Regions from separate parts of the Alteromonas sp. CyTr2 genome, predicted to be linked through region 2. Evidence: predicted binding sites of a transcription regulator. Region 2 holds the regulator's gene; each other region holds the start of a gene.
What was found. The regulator sigma-54, encoded in region 2, starts transcription at its own class of promoters, with help from an activator protein. The targets are predictions, from matches to a motif close to GTTGGCACGNNNNTNGNNT.
Positions count from the first base shown of each region.

Region 1: a site for sigma-54 is predicted at 1,867-1,885, ahead of QME20_RS06495 (DUF2726 domain-containing protein). Genes of this name have one in related genera too.
Region 3: a site for sigma-54 is predicted at 2,105-2,123, ahead of hmpA (NO-inducible flavohemoprotein). Genes of this name have one in related genera too.
Region 4: a site for sigma-54 is predicted at 1,842-1,860, ahead of glnK (P-II family nitrogen regulator). Genes of this name have one in related genera too.

Region 1 covers NZ_CAMZMZ010000007.1:123,792-127,777, reverse strand. Annotated here, with positions in the region: gene QME20_RS06505 (FAD-dependent oxidoreductase) at 1-1,180, shown strand, start outside; gene QME20_RS06500 (hypothetical protein) at 1,382-1,831, shown strand; gene QME20_RS06495 (DUF2726 domain-containing protein) at 2,041-2,628, shown strand; gene QME20_RS06490 (5'-methylthioadenosine/adenosylhomocysteine nucleosidase) at 2,778-3,479, shown strand; gene QME20_RS06485 (cobalamin biosynthesis protein) at 3,481-3,986, shown strand, end outside.
Region 2 covers NZ_CAMZMZ010000021.1:13,442-17,427, reverse strand. Annotated here, with positions in the region: gene rapZ (RNase adapter RapZ) at 1-442, opposite strand, end outside; gene ptsN (PTS IIA-like nitrogen regulatory protein PtsN) at 527-970, opposite strand; gene hpf (ribosome hibernation promoting factor) at 984-1,271, opposite strand; gene QME20_RS12120 (RNA polymerase factor sigma-54) at 1,302-2,783, opposite strand; gene lptB (LPS export ABC transporter ATP-binding protein) at 2,857-3,582, opposite strand; gene lptA (lipopolysaccharide transport periplasmic protein LptA) at 3,585-3,986, opposite strand, start outside.
Region 3 covers NZ_CAMZMZ010000007.1:21,221-25,206, reverse strand. Annotated here, with positions in the region: gene gdhA (NADP-specific glutamate dehydrogenase) at 1-39, opposite strand, end outside; gene QME20_RS06040 (GreA/GreB family elongation factor) at 65-466, opposite strand; gene hmpA (NO-inducible flavohemoprotein) at 871-2,061, opposite strand; gene norR (nitric oxide reductase transcriptional regulator NorR) at 2,259-3,839, shown strand; gene QME20_RS06025 (HPP family protein) at 3,907-3,986, shown strand, end outside.
Region 4 covers NZ_CAMZMZ010000015.1:40,298-44,283, reverse strand. Annotated here, with positions in the region: gene QME20_RS10055 (ammonium transporter) at 157-1,404, opposite strand; gene glnK (P-II family nitrogen regulator) at 1,437-1,775, opposite strand; gene QME20_RS10045 (hypothetical protein) at 2,057-2,872, shown strand; gene QME20_RS10040 (AraC family transcriptional regulator) at 2,922-3,641, opposite strand; gene QME20_RS10035 (endonuclease) at 3,870-3,986, shown strand, end outside.

The DNA of each region.
Region 1 (3,986 bases), on a different contig from region 2:
AGCTGCGGAACTCTCTCATAAAACCAACAGTTTGCCGGAAGTATGCGGCCGCGTATGTCCACAGGACAGACTGTGCGAAGGTGCATGTACACTGAATGACGATTTTGGCGCTGTGACTATCGGTAGTATTGAGAAGTACATTACCGATACAGCATTCAAAATGGGCTGGCGCCCAGATATGTCTGACGTGGTATGGACCGACAAGAAAGTGGCGATTGTAGGTGCCGGCCCTGCTGGTCTTGCATGTGCTGATATCCTGGTTCGTAACGGCGTTAAACCTGTTGTTTACGACAAATACGAAGAAATTGGTGGCCTACTTACATTTGGTATCCCGTCTTTTAAATTAGAGAAAGACGTAATCAAACTACGCCGCCAAATTTTTACCGAGATGGGTGTTGAGTTCGTACTTAACACTGAGATTGGTAAAGACATACAGTTCCAGGACTTAATCGATAAGTACGACGCCGTTTTCTTAGGCATGGGTACGTACAAGTCAATGCAAGGCGGCTTTGACAACGAACACGTTGAAGGCGTATATGATGCACTTCCTTTCCTTATAGCCAACACCAACCGCGTAATGGGTCTTGAAAAAGATCCTGCTGATTTTGTTGACATGAAAGGCAAGCGTGTTGTTGTGCTAGGTGGTGGTGATACCACCATGGACTGTGTTCGCACGTCAATCCGCCAAGGCGCTGCCCAAGTTACCTGTGCATACCGCCGTGACGAAGAAAGCATGCCAGGCTCTCGCCGCGAAGTTGTTAATGCGAAAGAAGAAGGGGTTGAGTTTAAATTCAATCTTCAGCCGCTAGACATTGCAGTAGATGAAAACGGTAAGGCATGTGGTGTTAAGCTGGTTAAAACCGAAATGGGGCCACCGGATGCCAATGGTCGCCGCCGCCCTGTTGAAGTGGAAGGTTCAGAGCACGTACTAGAAGCAGACGCGGTAATTATCGCCTTCGGCTTCCAGCCCAGCCCTGCGCCATGGTTTGCTGACTTCGGCATTATGCTTGATGAAAAAGGTCGCGTACGCGCGCCATCTGCTGGCAAATTTGCTTACCAGACCTCTCACCCGCAAGTCTTTGCCGGTGGCGATATGGTACGTGGTAGTGACTTGGTTGTTACTGCTATCGACGAAGGCCGTAAAGCCGCAGAAGGGATTATGGATTATATTGGCGTTTAACCTTCGCTAATTGAGGCCTATTGTCCATTCACGAAAAGCTCGATAGTTCTGCTGTCGAGCTTTTTTTATGCACACTTCGATAATACGGAAAACGCTAAAAGTATACGTTAATAGACCAAGGTTTAGTTGAAGCGCGAGCGTTACGACTCTACTATCGTTTAAGCAATTAAAGACATCGCACATCGGGTGAAGAATCTATCTATGCAGCATTTAAACATTAAGAAACTTACATTTTGTCTAACACTGGCGATAGCAGCGAGCAATGCCAGCTTAGCTGATACCATTGCTGTTGACGCTTCATTAAATGCGCAAGTTAACAACCAAACTAAGAAACAAAGCGTCAACTCTTCACCTAGTAAGCCAAGCATCATGTCTTGCCCTTCTGATTTTCAGCAAGTTAAGATTTCTGATGATGCAAGACAATGCCAAGCATTTGACGAAAGCAAGACAGCAGTAATGGTTTACCACTCTCCTCGCTCCCCGAGTGAATTACTGAATGTTTACCAAACGGCGCACCCCGCTTTAAAAACTCACACGCCAGTTAGCGGCCGCACGTTGTTATCCTCAGAAGATAAAGGGGTCAGAGTAATAATCAGCCCAGATAATACTGGCTCTCAAGTGGATATTCTTGTTACATCCACAACAAAATAAGCCCTTTTAGCAAGACAACTACGAAATCTACTCATGTTGGCATCTGCTTTGCAAAATCATCAACAACTACTCCACGGTAACAGTGAGTGTCATTTTTATGACGCTCAAACTGCAAACGGAGCCCAAGCTTTTTTCGATATAAACACTTTAGCGGGCTTCTTTATTATGCATTCCGTGGGCTTTAACTATTGAAATTTGCGAGGGTTACGATGGAATTGGCAATTATTCTAATGATGTTACTTATTGTCGTTGCACTGGGTGCCATAAAGTTGTCAGACGGCGGTGTCGCATTTCCATTTAGGCGAAAGCCGCAATTGTTCACCCCCGTTGAGCACTCTTTTTTAAACCTTATCGAACAGGCTATGGGAAGAGAGTTTCGCATAGTGTGCCGTGTGCGTCTTAACGATTTAGTGGCGGTTCGCCAGTCTGCAAATAAAAAGACGGCAAGCCAAGCCATCAGCAGAGCTTCTAGCAGACAGCTCGACTTTGTATTAGTAGATAAACACGACATGAGTCCTGTTCTTGCTATCGACTTAGTTCATAGCCAAGGCAAAGATGGTTATAAATCACAAAAAGACTGGTTTGTAACCGGAGCACTTGATGCTGCCGGCCTTCCTCATGCAAGAATTAAAGTGAAATCTGGTTATACCGTTGACGATATTCGCGAGTGTTTGGAAAACAAACTCATTCCATATCGCCGTTTACAGCAAAAAATGGCACAGCTGCCAACGCATAATCCAGAGCCACCAAAGCGCCCGACTCGCCCAGTGCGTTCAAGCAGACCAGCTGCAGCTTAAGACATAAGCCCCACTTCCCCTGGCCTTTGTTGCTTTGCTATTTTCTTACTCTCAAATAGCGGTAACAGAGGCATTTTTCTGTCAGTTTGCCCATTTTCCTTATACAATTAATCCATTCGTTAAACTCCCTCAACACCGTCGGTAAAGTTATGAAAAAAATTGGTATTTTAGGTGCAATGGACGAAGAAGTTGCGCTACTTAAAGCGTCACTTTGGAATGTAAAAGAAACCCAGTGGAAGCACCTGACGTTTTACGAAGGTACACTTAACGACATAGAAGTGGTGCTAGTAAAATGCGGTATTGGTAAAGTGGCTGCAGCAATTGCTACTACTGTACTTATCGAACAGTACGCCCCTGATGCTGTTGTCAATACCGGTTCTGCCGGAGGTTTCGACAAGAATCTAAACATCGGTGATTTAGTGACCGCCAGTCACGTTATTCACCATGATGCCGATTTAACCCATTTTGGCTACAAGCTCGGTCAATGCGCAGGTATGCCTGAAAATTTCCGTTGCGATACAAGGTTAATGGAAGCCGCTCGTAGTGCTGCCACAGGCATTACGTCGCTTCAGTCGACAACAGGTTTAATCTGTACGGGCGATGCGTTTATCGGTAGCGACGAAGCTGTAGCAGAACTGCGTGAAAACTTCCCAGACATGAAAGCGGTTGAGATGGAAGGTGCAGCTATAGGTCAAACTTGCCATATGCTCGACACGCCTTTCCTTGTCATTCGTTCATTGTCGGATATTGCAGGAAAAACGTCGTCAGTGAGCTTTAAAGAGTATCTAGACACTGCCGCTAAACACTCAGCACAATTAGTTATGGCAATGATTAAGGCTCTCGCAAAATAAGATGACAGAGGTAATTAGCGACCCGCAATACCAGTCGCTATTCGTACTTTGGCTGGCTATCGCCGTTGACGCATTATGGCGCTGGCCCCAAAGTACTCATCCATTAACGCTCATGCGCTACCTCGTTCAGCAAATGGGGCGCAAAGTGGTGCCCTCTCGCGAATACGGTAGGTCTCAGCACTATATTTCAGGCTCATTAGCCGCCCTAGTTCTTCTTGCGCCATTGGTAGTATGTGTTGCCATCTTGGTGTACATGGCCCAATACCCCGTATTCTTTGAGGCGATTATTCTTGTCGCACTGCTCGACTACGGTTACCAGCGTCAACAGTACAAAAAAGTGCTGGCGAGTGTGGGAAGAAATAAAAAATCCCTCGCACGTGAAATGGCGCAAACCATTACTGCACGTCAATGCGATTCACTTTCCGATATAGGAATTGCCAAAGCCGCGATAGAATCGCTATGGCTGAAGTTTCTTTATCTTTATTGCGGCGTTATTTTCTACTTTGT
Region 2 (3,986 bases):
TCAATTCAGCCAATTGGTGAATGGTCAGCTTATCGGTATCTAAGTATAAATCTGCTCGTTCTGCGATAGGTGCAAGTAGGGCAGATTCAGCTTTAATCGCCTCAGATAAGGATTTATTGAGCTTAGCAAGGGGATGAAGGCGTCGGGTTTCGCTAAAGCGCTTAACCAATACGTCATCGCTTGCATCAATGTAAACGATGGTCATCGACCACGAAGAAGGCAGGTAGTCTAGTATTTCTACCAAATCGTCAGGATTCTTAGGCAAGTTTCGAACATCAATACTTACCGCTACCTGATCATACTCATCAACAACAGTATGAGTTAGTGTGGGAAGCAAGTTTACCGGGATATTATCAACACAGTAATAACCTAAATCTTCCAATGCGCGAAGTGCGACAGATTTACCAGAACCCGAACGACCACTGATTATGATCAGCTTCACCTAATTTCTCCCTAATACTCTGGTTTTATCGCATACACGTTGTCGAATTACGCGCCTAACTATCAATACTTAGGCGCACAATGATTAATTTAATGCAGAAAGAATTTCGTCGCTTGTCGTTGCGCGACGTATTGCTTTAATCGTTTCTTTGTCGCTTAGTTTGCCAGCCACGGTGGCTAGCGTTTGTAGGTGTCCTTCGGTTTGCTCCTCGGGAACGAGTAGCGCAAAAAAGATGTCTACGGGCTTTTCATCAAGGGCGTCAAAGTCGATAGCTGGCGTGCTGGTTACAACAATTGCTATCACTTTCTCAAGACCCGCTAAACGGCCGTGGGGCAGGGCGATACCATTGCCTATGCCTGTACTACCCATGCGTTCTCGAGCCATTAAACTGTTGAGTACTGTCGCCTGATCGATGTTCTCGTTTTGCTTGGCGGCAATATCAGCGATGATCTCAAGAATTCGCTTTTTACTATTACACTGAACCGCACACTCGGTGCGGTCCAGACTTACGATGGCTTGTATATCCATGCTTTATTAACTACTAATGTTTTTTCAGTTTTTCCTTATGCTTGATTACCTGCCGGTCGAGTTTATCAACCATGCTGTCAATCGCCGCATACATGTCGGTATTTTCTGAGGATGCGAATACTTCAGCGCCACTTAAATGAACGGTCGCTTCGGCTTTTTGATTTAATTTTTCAACGTTCAGGATGACATGCACATTAGAAATGTGATCAAAGTGACGTTCAAGTTTGCTGAACTTCGTATCGACATAATTACGCAAAGAGTCGGTGATTTCGACATGATGACCAGTAAGGTTGATTTGCATATTTCGTCTTCCTTATATTATTAAGCCCGTTTAAATAAGGCTCTTGCGTTGGTTCGACGGCGGGATCGACAACGATTCCCGGTACTTTGCTATTGTTCGCCGGGCAACTTTAATGCCTTGTTCGGCCAACAATGAAGCAATCTTGCTATCACTTAGCGGCTTGCTAGGCTTTTCAGCAGCCACTAATTTCTTGATCAATGCACGAATCGCTGTAGATGAACATTCACCACCAGACTCAGTTGCAACGTGGCTAGAGAAGAAATACTTCAATTCGAAAATTCCACGTGGCGTATGCATATACTTTTGCGTTGTCACACGCGAAATAGTCGATTCGTGCATATCTACCATTTCTGCGACATCATTTAGCACCATTGGTTTCATCATTTCCGGGCCGTGCTCAAAAAAGCCCATTTGTTGCTGCACAATGCAGTTTGCAACCTTCATCAAGGTTTCGTTACGAGATTCAAGGCTCTTAATGAACCACTTGGCCTCTTGCATATGTGAGCGGATGAATTGTGAGTCGCTACTATTCTTGGCACGGCGACTCATTGCAGCGTACTGTTGGTTTACGCTTAATTTAGGCAGACTGTCGGGGTTCAGCTCAACCACCCAACGGCCATTTTTCTTGGTTACTGAGACATCAGGAATAACATACTCAGGCTCTTTAGTAACTAAAGCACTACCTGGGCGAGGATTCAAGGTTTGAAGTAAACGCATTGCTTCGCGTAGCTGATCTTCTTTTAATCGGCTTTTACGCATTAGGGTGCGATAGTCTTTGCTGCTCAGTAAGTCAGAGTACTCTTCAATCAGTTGTTTCGCTTCAGCAAGCCACGGCGTGTCTTCTGAAAACTGACGCAATTGCACCATAAGGCACTCTTGCGGAGAGCGAGAACCTGAACCAATGGGATCAAACATTTGAATGCGTTTAAGAACACATTCAACTTCGTCCATTTCTATCGGCTCTTCCATTTCATCGTCGTTAACTGCTTCTAAAATATCGTCTAGCGTAACGGTTAAATAACCTGACTCGTCAATAGAGTCGATGATTGCTGTAGCGATTGCGCGATCGGTATCCGAGAAATGGGTAAGGCGCATTTGCCAAAGAAGGTGCTCTTGAATATCTTCAGTAGTCTCACCTTGGAAGATTTGCTCGTCGTCATTGGATGGACCCGGAGCAGGCGAAGATGAAGCAGAGTAGTATTCGTCCCATGTGCTGTCGATTGGCAGCTCATCGGGAAGATCGTTTTTCTCAAGTGCATCGCCGGCTTCTAGTGTGTCACTAGATGCAGAAGCAGTGGCCTCAGAGCCGCTGTCATCGTTGTCGATATTGTTCTTTTCTAGTTGCGGCTCGTCGTTACCTTCTTCAACTTCTAATAGCGGATTAGAATCGAGCGCTTCTTGGATCTCTTGTTGAAGATCAAGTGTAGAAAGCTGCAGCAGTTTAATGGCCTGCTGAAGCTGAGGTGTCATGGTAAGTTGTTGGCTAAATTTTAGCTGTAAAGATGGTTTCATCTACGTCTTATTTAAATGCTCTAAATTGAATATACCAGAGCGAAACTGAAAAATGACAATTCGGTTACATTAACTATAGCCTGAATTGTTCGCCTAGGTATACATCCCTTACTTTTTGATTACTTAAAACCTGTTCCGCCGTTCCTTGCGCAATAAGCTCGCCATGACTCACAATGTACGCCTTTTCACAAACATCCAATGTCTCTCGTACGTTATGGTCCGTGATAAGGATTCCAATCCCCCTATCGCGAAGATGTTGTATTATCTTCTTTATATCATTAACTGATATTGGATCAACACCAGCAAATGGTTCGTCTAACAAAATAAATTGCGGTTTTGCTGCCAGAGCGCGGGCAATCTCAACGCGACGGCGTTCGCCCCCTGACAAACTCATCCCAGTACTATTACGTATATGGTTAATATTAAATTCATCAAGTAGCGCATCAGCTTCTTCTTCTTGCTGTTGTGAATTTAAATCTTTACGGGTTTGCAAAATGGCCATGATATTTTCATGCACTGTGAGCTTTCTGAAAATAGATGCTTCCTGCGGTAGGTAGCCAATTCCGCGGCGTGCGCGCTCGTGCATGGGCTGATGAGTTAGCTCATTGTCGTCGATTTCAATCTTGCCTTTATCCAGATTCACTAAACCAACAATCATGTAAAATGTGGTGGTCTTACCAGCGCCATTTGGGCCAAGAAGACCGACAATTTGACCCGTTGAGACAGACAGGCTTACATCTCGTACAACCTGTCTTGACTTGTAAGCCTTAGCAAGATTTTTAGCGCTCAAAGTTGCCATTGCTATTCATTGCCCTCGTTGTCTTTTTTGTCTTTCTTAGACGAAGTTTTGCGAATGGTCTCAGGTGTGAATACTGTGGTCACTCGACCCTCACCATCCTTACCTGCGCCGCCAGTCGCTAGCAATTGCTCGGTAATCATATCGAACGTGATGTTGTCACCCTGTACTTTACTGGTGTCTTGTTTCAACTCTGCGTTTCCAGCAAGAGAAATCGTTCGGTTCACCACTTCATAGCGTATTTCATTAGCTTTTGCCGAAACTGGCGTGCCGTCTTCCAATTGCTGGGAATAGCTTGCAGGCTTTCCTCTAGCAATAAATATTTCACGACCACCACCGTCAGTGGCAATTACTTCCACTTCGTCAGCTTCAATAACCAAAGAGCCTTGAGTTATGAGTACGTCGTC
Region 3 (3,986 bases), on a different contig from region 2:
TTGTTTTAGCTGAGAAATAGTAGTACTTAAATAATTCATAAATCAACCTGTTAATGATTACCTTCTAATCACAGACGAGATAACGGACTTTTCTTTTTACTTCTAATATATCAATTTGTTGTTCGCCACTTTTAGTATTCCAGCTAATTTTTTGACCAGCTCTTAAACCTATTAATGCCGAGCCAATTGGTGCGAAAATTGAAATGCCGTCTTCGTATTTATGCATATCCAATGGAAGGCAGAGTGTTTTAGTCAAGTATTTATCAAACTTACTTATTTTAAATGTAACCTGAGAACCTATTGCCACGACGTCTGGAGCAAGATCTTTAATGTTAACGACTTTGGCGCGAACTAATTCTTTTTCTAATTCGTCAAACCTTTCAGCCGGTAATTTAATTTTTCTTAGCTGTTCTTCAATATCACTCAAGTCTTCATATGAAATTGTGATGTTAGGTTTTCTTGACATGATAATCCTTCCTCTTTGAATTAAAAATCACCCGCAGGAAAGCCTTCCCTGTGAGGAAATAGAAATTTAATCTATAGCTTTAATTTATTCCGGTACGGAATTTCTGGTTTTAGATAAATAAGAGGCGGCCGAATGCAGAACTGCATCCGGCTTAATTGGGTAAGGTGAGTAAAATGCTCTTGTTGAGATTACAGTGCTTAGTCATGATTTCCTCATTGCTGTCACTGATACTAATACTTAATAAAAAAATAACAAGAACTTTTAAGATTATATCGCTCCGTATTTAAGGAATTAGCAGTGAAAAATTCTGAGCTTTTCATCATGAGCAATATTTTATTCTTTAAGGTATTTTTCTTGCTGATTTATCAAAGAGTTTATTGGCGTCAATCATCGTTGAAACTTGATTAAACTTCTTGATGCGGCCCGAATAATTCATAATTGATTCGCGATTGACTGACGCCCAAGGCTAATAATTCATGCTTGATAGCAAGCATAAATTGCAAAGGTCCACAGAGATAAAACTCGCCCTCTTTCAGTGGTAAAGAACCTTTAACGTCTTCTATTTTCATTCTTCCGGTAGTTTCATTTTGACTACTGCTAACGTCATTTTCATACCACGTGTGCGACTGCAGGTTCAGAGTACTCTTAACACTCTCAACATGATCTTTGAAAGAATGCTGATTTCGATTTTTACATGCGTGAAGATAGGTCACCGGATGTGCGAAGTTCTCTTTTACTAAAGAATCTAACATCGCTTGCATAGGCGTCAGACCCACACCTGCAGAAATCAATATAACCGGAGTATCAAGTTGTTTTAGATAAAAGTCCCCGGCAGGGGGCATGACCAAGACTTCATCGCCAACATTTATTTTTAAATGAAGATAATTAGACATTACACCACACATTTCACCCAGGCCTTCCCGTTTAACACTAATGCGATAGGATTTTCCATTCGCGGCAGTTGATAGTGAATACTGCCTTATTTCATCATGCTCACTACCATGAGGATGCACCTTTATTCCTAAATACTGGCCCGGTTTATAATCGATAACACTACCGCCATCGACGGGCATTAAGGTAAAACTGGTTACGAGTTCGGATTCGGTCTCTTTTGAGACGACAGAAAAGGCTCTGAAGCCAGACCAGCCCCCCTTTACAGCAGCTCTTTGTTGATACAATTCACTTTCAACTTTAATGAAAATGTCTGCTAATTGACCATATGCAGCTGTCCATGCCTCTTCAACATCAGGAGTAAACGCGTCCGGAGCCAATTCTCTCAATGTCTCAATCAGATGATGTCCCACTATTGCGTACTGTTCGGGCTGGATATTAAAACTGGTATGCTTGTGTGCAATACGCATAACGGCATCTGTCAGTAGCTCTAACTGATCTATGTTGGCAGCGTATGCAGCTATCGCATTAAATAGAGCCGCTGGCTGACGACCTGTTTTTTGATGCGTCATGTTAAATATATTTTTAAGCTCAGGATTATGTAAGAACATTCGGGCGTAAAAATGTTCGGTAATTGCGGTTCCTCCCGAAGCAAGTAGTGGAATGGTCGCTTTGACAGTATCTATATGAGTTTGAGTAAGCATTAACATACCTTTAATGACGTTAAGTATTTGGTAGCTATGAGTAATGCGACTCGTGTGCCAAATTTTATTTCACTTAGTATCAATGTGTTACGAATAACTCTTTAAACTATGTGTCAAAATGACTCATCACTTAATGAGCTAATTAGGATCGTTTGTGTCATAATGACCTATGCTTCGTGTTAATATAAAATGGTCTCATGAGTAAAATATCTCAATTTAGTTTGGTTAACTTTGCCCTTGATCTGTCCGCTGCAGTTTCGATGAATTGTTTTTATGAAAGTTTGATTTCTGCGGTTTGTGCAACTATTAAAGCAGATGCTGTAGCACTATTGATTTTTCGACACGAGACACTTGTTCCCGTTGCGCAGAGAGGGTTGTCCGATGACGTCATGGGGCGACGGTTTATTCCAGAGCAACATCCACGTTTAAAAGCAATCTGTAGCACGAGGGCGGTCACTCGCTTTTCAGCTGATTCGCCGTTACCAGACCCCTATGATGGAATGATTGCAAGTCATACCCATAATATGAACGTACATTCCTGTATGGGAATTCCTTTATATAAAGATGAAACGTTGCTAGGTGTACTTACTCTCGATAGCCTGGAACCTAATGAGTATGATGCGCTTGATGCCGCTTCAGTTGACACACTGTCCAGGCTGGCAGCCCGGCTTTTATATGCTGCGTTATATATCAGAGAGTTAAATAAACAGAAGACTCATACTCAGCATGTATTACGGACAATGAATGAGAATAGCTCTGAGCATCATCAGGGTGAAGAAATGATAGGAAATAGTGTTACGACAAAAAAATTAAAGCAGACCATTCGACTGGCAGCTTCGTCCGACCTCACAATTTTGGTGCAAGGTGAAACTGGTGTGGGCAAAGAACTTGTTGCCCGTGAGCTACATTATCAATCAAACCGGCGGAATAAACCGCTCGTATATGTAAATTGCGCTGCTATTCCTGTTCATCTGATAGAGAGTGAACTCTTCGGCCACGTGAAAGGTGCGTTTACCAGTGCCGTAAACGACCGCGATGGTAAGTTCTTACTTGCTGATGGCGGAACATTATTTCTGGACGAAATTGGAGAGCTTCCGCTTGAAATTCAGGGTACATTGTTGAGAGTAATACAGAATCAGGAAATCCAGGTGGTCGGTCAGGATAAGAGTCGAAAAGTGGACGTTAGAATTATTGCTGCTACGAATAGAGAGTTAGGGCATGAAGTTCAAAATAAACGCTTCCGGGCCGATCTTTATCATCGTCTCATAGTGTTTCCGATATATGTCCCGCCTCTCAGAGACAGACAAAGCGATGTTCCGCTTCTGGCAGGCTATTTTGCAGAGAAAATGCGGCGAAGTCTGGGACTGCAAAAGTTGATACTGGCTAAAGAAGCAATTTATAAACTGACAGTTTATCACTGGCCGGGAAATGTAAGAGAGTTAGAGCACGTAATATCACGCGCAGCACTTTATGCTCGAGAGAAGAATCCAACCGGAAATACAATAATTGAGCCATCTGACATTACCGGTTTAACCGTGTCTTCAGACTCTTTAACAAGTAAAGACACAGATTCGTCCACCGTATGTTTCGAGACCGATAGCCATACCGACTTACGGGAAGCAACAGATAAATTTCAACGTCAACTCATTATCAAGGCATTGCATAACGCAGAAAACAACTGGTCTAAGGCAGCCAGATCTCTGTCAATGGACCGTGCAAATCTTGTCAGACTGGCGAAGCGCCTTAATATCACCCTAGTGAAAAAGATAAGAACGTAGCTTTTCGTTCACAGAAATTATAGATATTGTCTATACGTTTCCTATATCTGACCTTACAAAGGAATATATGTTAAATACACTAAAACGGTTTTGGGGTTTTCAAAACAACGTAGTTGTATCAGAAAAAGTCGTTGCCACTATCGGTGG
Region 4 (3,986 bases), on a different contig from region 2:
GCGTTATTGTCACATTACGCCTAGGCTCTTTTCCTAAGCTCAATAATGGTCTTAAAACACATTGCATGAAACGAAAAAAGCCCCGCATTAGCGGGGCTTAAACGAAGTAATAAGGCATTATTGTTATTGTTGTTTCGTTGCCTAATCGAGACTCTCTTACGAACGGCTGCTTGTGAAGTCTGGGTATGCTTCCAGACCACATTCGCTCATGTCTACGCCGTCGAATTCTTCTTCTTCGCTCACACGTACACCCATAACCGCTTTAATCACTAGCCATACCACTAGGCTCACTACGAATACCCATACAAAGATAGTCGCTGCACCAATTAGCTGACCAGAGATGCTTGAACCATCGTTAGTGAAAGGTACAAGGATAAGACCTAGAAGACCTACCACGCCGTGAACTGAAATGGCGCCCACTGGATCGTCAATCTTAAGCTTGTCTAGTGCAACAATGCTAAGCACTACTAAAATACCACCAAGGCCGCCGAACAAAGTAGCTTGTAATGGTGTAGGTGTTGAAGGCTCTGCTGTAATAGCCACAAGACCGGCTAGTGCACCGTTAAGTACCATAGTTAGGTCAGCTTTACCGAATAGAATGCGTGCTACGATAAGTGCAGCAATTGCACCACCAGCAGCTGCAGCATTTGTGTTCATAAATACAATCGCTACTGAGTTTGCACTTTCAACAGTTGCAGTAGCCAGTACTGAACCGCCGTTGAAGCCAAACCAACCCATCCACAGGATAAATGTACCTAAAGTTGCAAGCGGTAAGTTTGCACCTGGAATCGCGTTTACTTTACCGTCAGCGGTGTATTTACCCTTACGAGCACCAAGCACAAGAACACCAGCAAGAGCAGCAGCTGCACCGGCCATGTGAACAATACCTGAACCTGCAAAGTCAGAGAAACCAAGGTCGCCAAGCGTATACATACCGAATACTGCTTCGCCGCCCCATGTCCAAGCACCTTCCATTGGGTAGATGAAGCCCGTCATAACAACTGCGAACGCTAGGAATGCCCAAAGCTTCATACGCTCAGCTACTGCACCAGATACGATAGACATTGCTGTTGCAACAAATACTACTTGGAAGAAGAAGTCAGCAGAAGGTGCATATGTTGCTGGCTCTTCAGCGACACCTGTTGCGCCATCAGCCATGATACCGCTTAGGAATGGACCCCAGTCGCCGCCACCGTACATAATGCCGTAACCGCAAATCATGTACATAGTGCAAGCGATAGCGAATAGCGCCACGTTTTTAGTTAGAATTTCTGTGGTGTTTTTCGCTCGAACAAGACCAGCTTCAAGCATCGCAAAACCTGCAGCCATCCACATAACCAGTGCACCGCAGATTAGAAAATAAAAGGTATCTAGCGCATACCCAAGTTCAAAAGTGATTTCCATTATGGTTTTCTCCGCAAATATATCGTTGTGGCTTACAGCGCGTCGCTATCCGACTCACCAGTTCGAATACGAACGGCGTGTTCAAGGTCGTAAACAAACACCTTGCCGTCTCCAATTTTGCCTGTTTTGGCAGCGCCAACGATGGCTTCTACCAGGCGCTCTACTTGATCATCCTGAACAGCAATTTCCAGTTTGACTTTAGGTAGAAAATCCACCTGATATTCCGCTCCGCGGTAAAGTTCAGTGTGTCCTTTTTGACGTCCAAAGCCCTTCACTTCGGTCACGGTCAAACCGTCGATACCGATTTCTGAAATGGCTTCACGAACATCATCTAGCTTGAACGGCTTGATGATCGCTGTGACTAGTTTCATGAGTTGCTCCCAGTTTGTTTTGGTTATTCTGTGATTTATGGTCGTGTTTCCAACTATGGGAAGATAAACCAAGAGCCATGCCACAAATGATTAGCCAAATAAATCAAACACATACAAGCAAACGCTTCATGAACGCACAAAAATAATGCACACTAATGGTGCACTGTTAAAAATTTGCCCAATTTTGAAGCGGTATGAGGTTGCGGTAAGGTGAGAGGACTAAAAAGTGCGATGAAATTAGGATGGAACTATTCGATAGGGCCCATGGTCTGTTGTTTACTATGACGACTATCACCCCATCTTTCTTTGCGCCTGAGCGCAGCATTGAACACCATTCCGTTGCAAAGAAAACGGCGTGGCGCCCACTATTAATTTCGGGCTGTGCACATGTGTTTGGGGTCATCGTAGTGGTCATACTTTCTCAAATGGGCATCAACAATCAAAAAGCACGAGTAAATGTTTTGGAGCGAACGCCGGAGATAAGCGCCAGACTGTACTATCCCCCCGTTCCACGCCCTCCTGCCCAAGCTAAACCACAAGAAACTAAACCAATCGATGTTTCCCCTAAAAGGCAAGAAATTGAGTTGAAGCCTGACGCAACCAAAGCGACTGAAGCACTTGATAGTAAAAATGAAATTGTAGAAAGCCCTGCGTCCAAGCAGCAGAAAAATGCTGAGCCCGATAAACAGAAGGTACCCGTTGAAAGTAAGCCGACTAATACACTGCCGTCGCCCACATTATCAAAAGACGCAAATCGGCGCGCAGGCTCGTTGAATCTGTCGGTAAAAGATGGCGCAGCCCTCTACTTTGAAAAGTATCACAGTGACAAAGTCGCTGAAGACGCAGAACAGGCAGCAAAAGCATTTCAAGAGCGTAAAAATAGTCCTGTGCTTAGCGGGCCAAGCACACAGCAAATACAAGCTAATGAAAATCGACGCCCTTCAAAACGTGTAAACTGTAGCAGTACGACCAATAAAACTTTGGCGATATTGAGTGGGATTGCTGGTGGAACCTTAGAATGCACCAAAATGGACGACCACAAACGTTTTATAGAAGCCAGAGTCAATAAACTTCCTAAAGACGAAGAGATTAACTAGTTGTCTCTATCAACGATTTACCGTCATGTGAGGTAAGCCCTTATCATAGTCACTTTCTTTTGAAAAACTTAGGGGGTCGCCCGAAATACGCTTTGAACCGGCGACTGAATGCTGCAACATCTTCATACCCTGTTAGCTGAGCTATACCCAACATTGGTGTATCGGTATTTCTAAGTAGTGCTTTGGCCTTTTCCATCCTCACTTTTACAAGGTAATCTCGTAAACTATGCCCGGTGGCTTCTTTAAAGCGTGTTTTGAATTGCGTTGTTCCCATGCAGGCTATCCGTGCTAACTCCACCTGTGTAAAGCCTCGGGCAAGGTCGCGATGAATATGGCTTAATACAGGAGTCATTCGCTTATCCATGCTGCATCCTTTCAAGGATGTTTCTAGCAAGGTTAAAAATAGCGCCAGTATTTCTTCATGGCCTTGGTCAGCAAACTGGCTAATTTGAATCTCTACAAACGATAAAAACGCCTGTAATGCGGACGTTACCTGAAATATCGGGTGCAACCTGTCATTTAAATTAACTGGCACATACTCCAAGTCCGCCACAATAAATTTTGACAGTTCGTTAGCGCTAAAATAATGGACCTCATTCGGCGCTATGCATACGCCTTCGCCTACGCCTACCCGCCCGCTAAAATTATCGATTTCTATCAAGATATGTCCGTTGATGGGCAGCACTAACTGAAAGTAGTTGTGTTTATGGCGGCACGTTTGCTTCGTATATGAGCGTACGGATAGCGATGGAATTGGGCTGTCAGTCATTTTATTGCTCCCAACAGTCCATAATAGGTAGTACTGATCTTTTGCCTAACTCACCGCTTATTTGCATCTATTTCCTTGCCGTTAACTCAGTACTCTCTGCCGTTAGATTAAGCACTTTTATTCATTTTGTCACAAATACGTGCAATATTTGATACGCCTAGGAAGGCGTCGAATACTACGTTTAAGGAATAAATATACATTTAAAATAAAGACAATAACGGAAAATAAATGAATATAAACTTACGTCAAATAGTCGGCTTGGCAAGTGCGTTGTTACCCGCTATCGCCATGGGTCAGGTCTCCAATGGAGACTTTGAAACATGGACGTCTGGCGCACCTAATTCA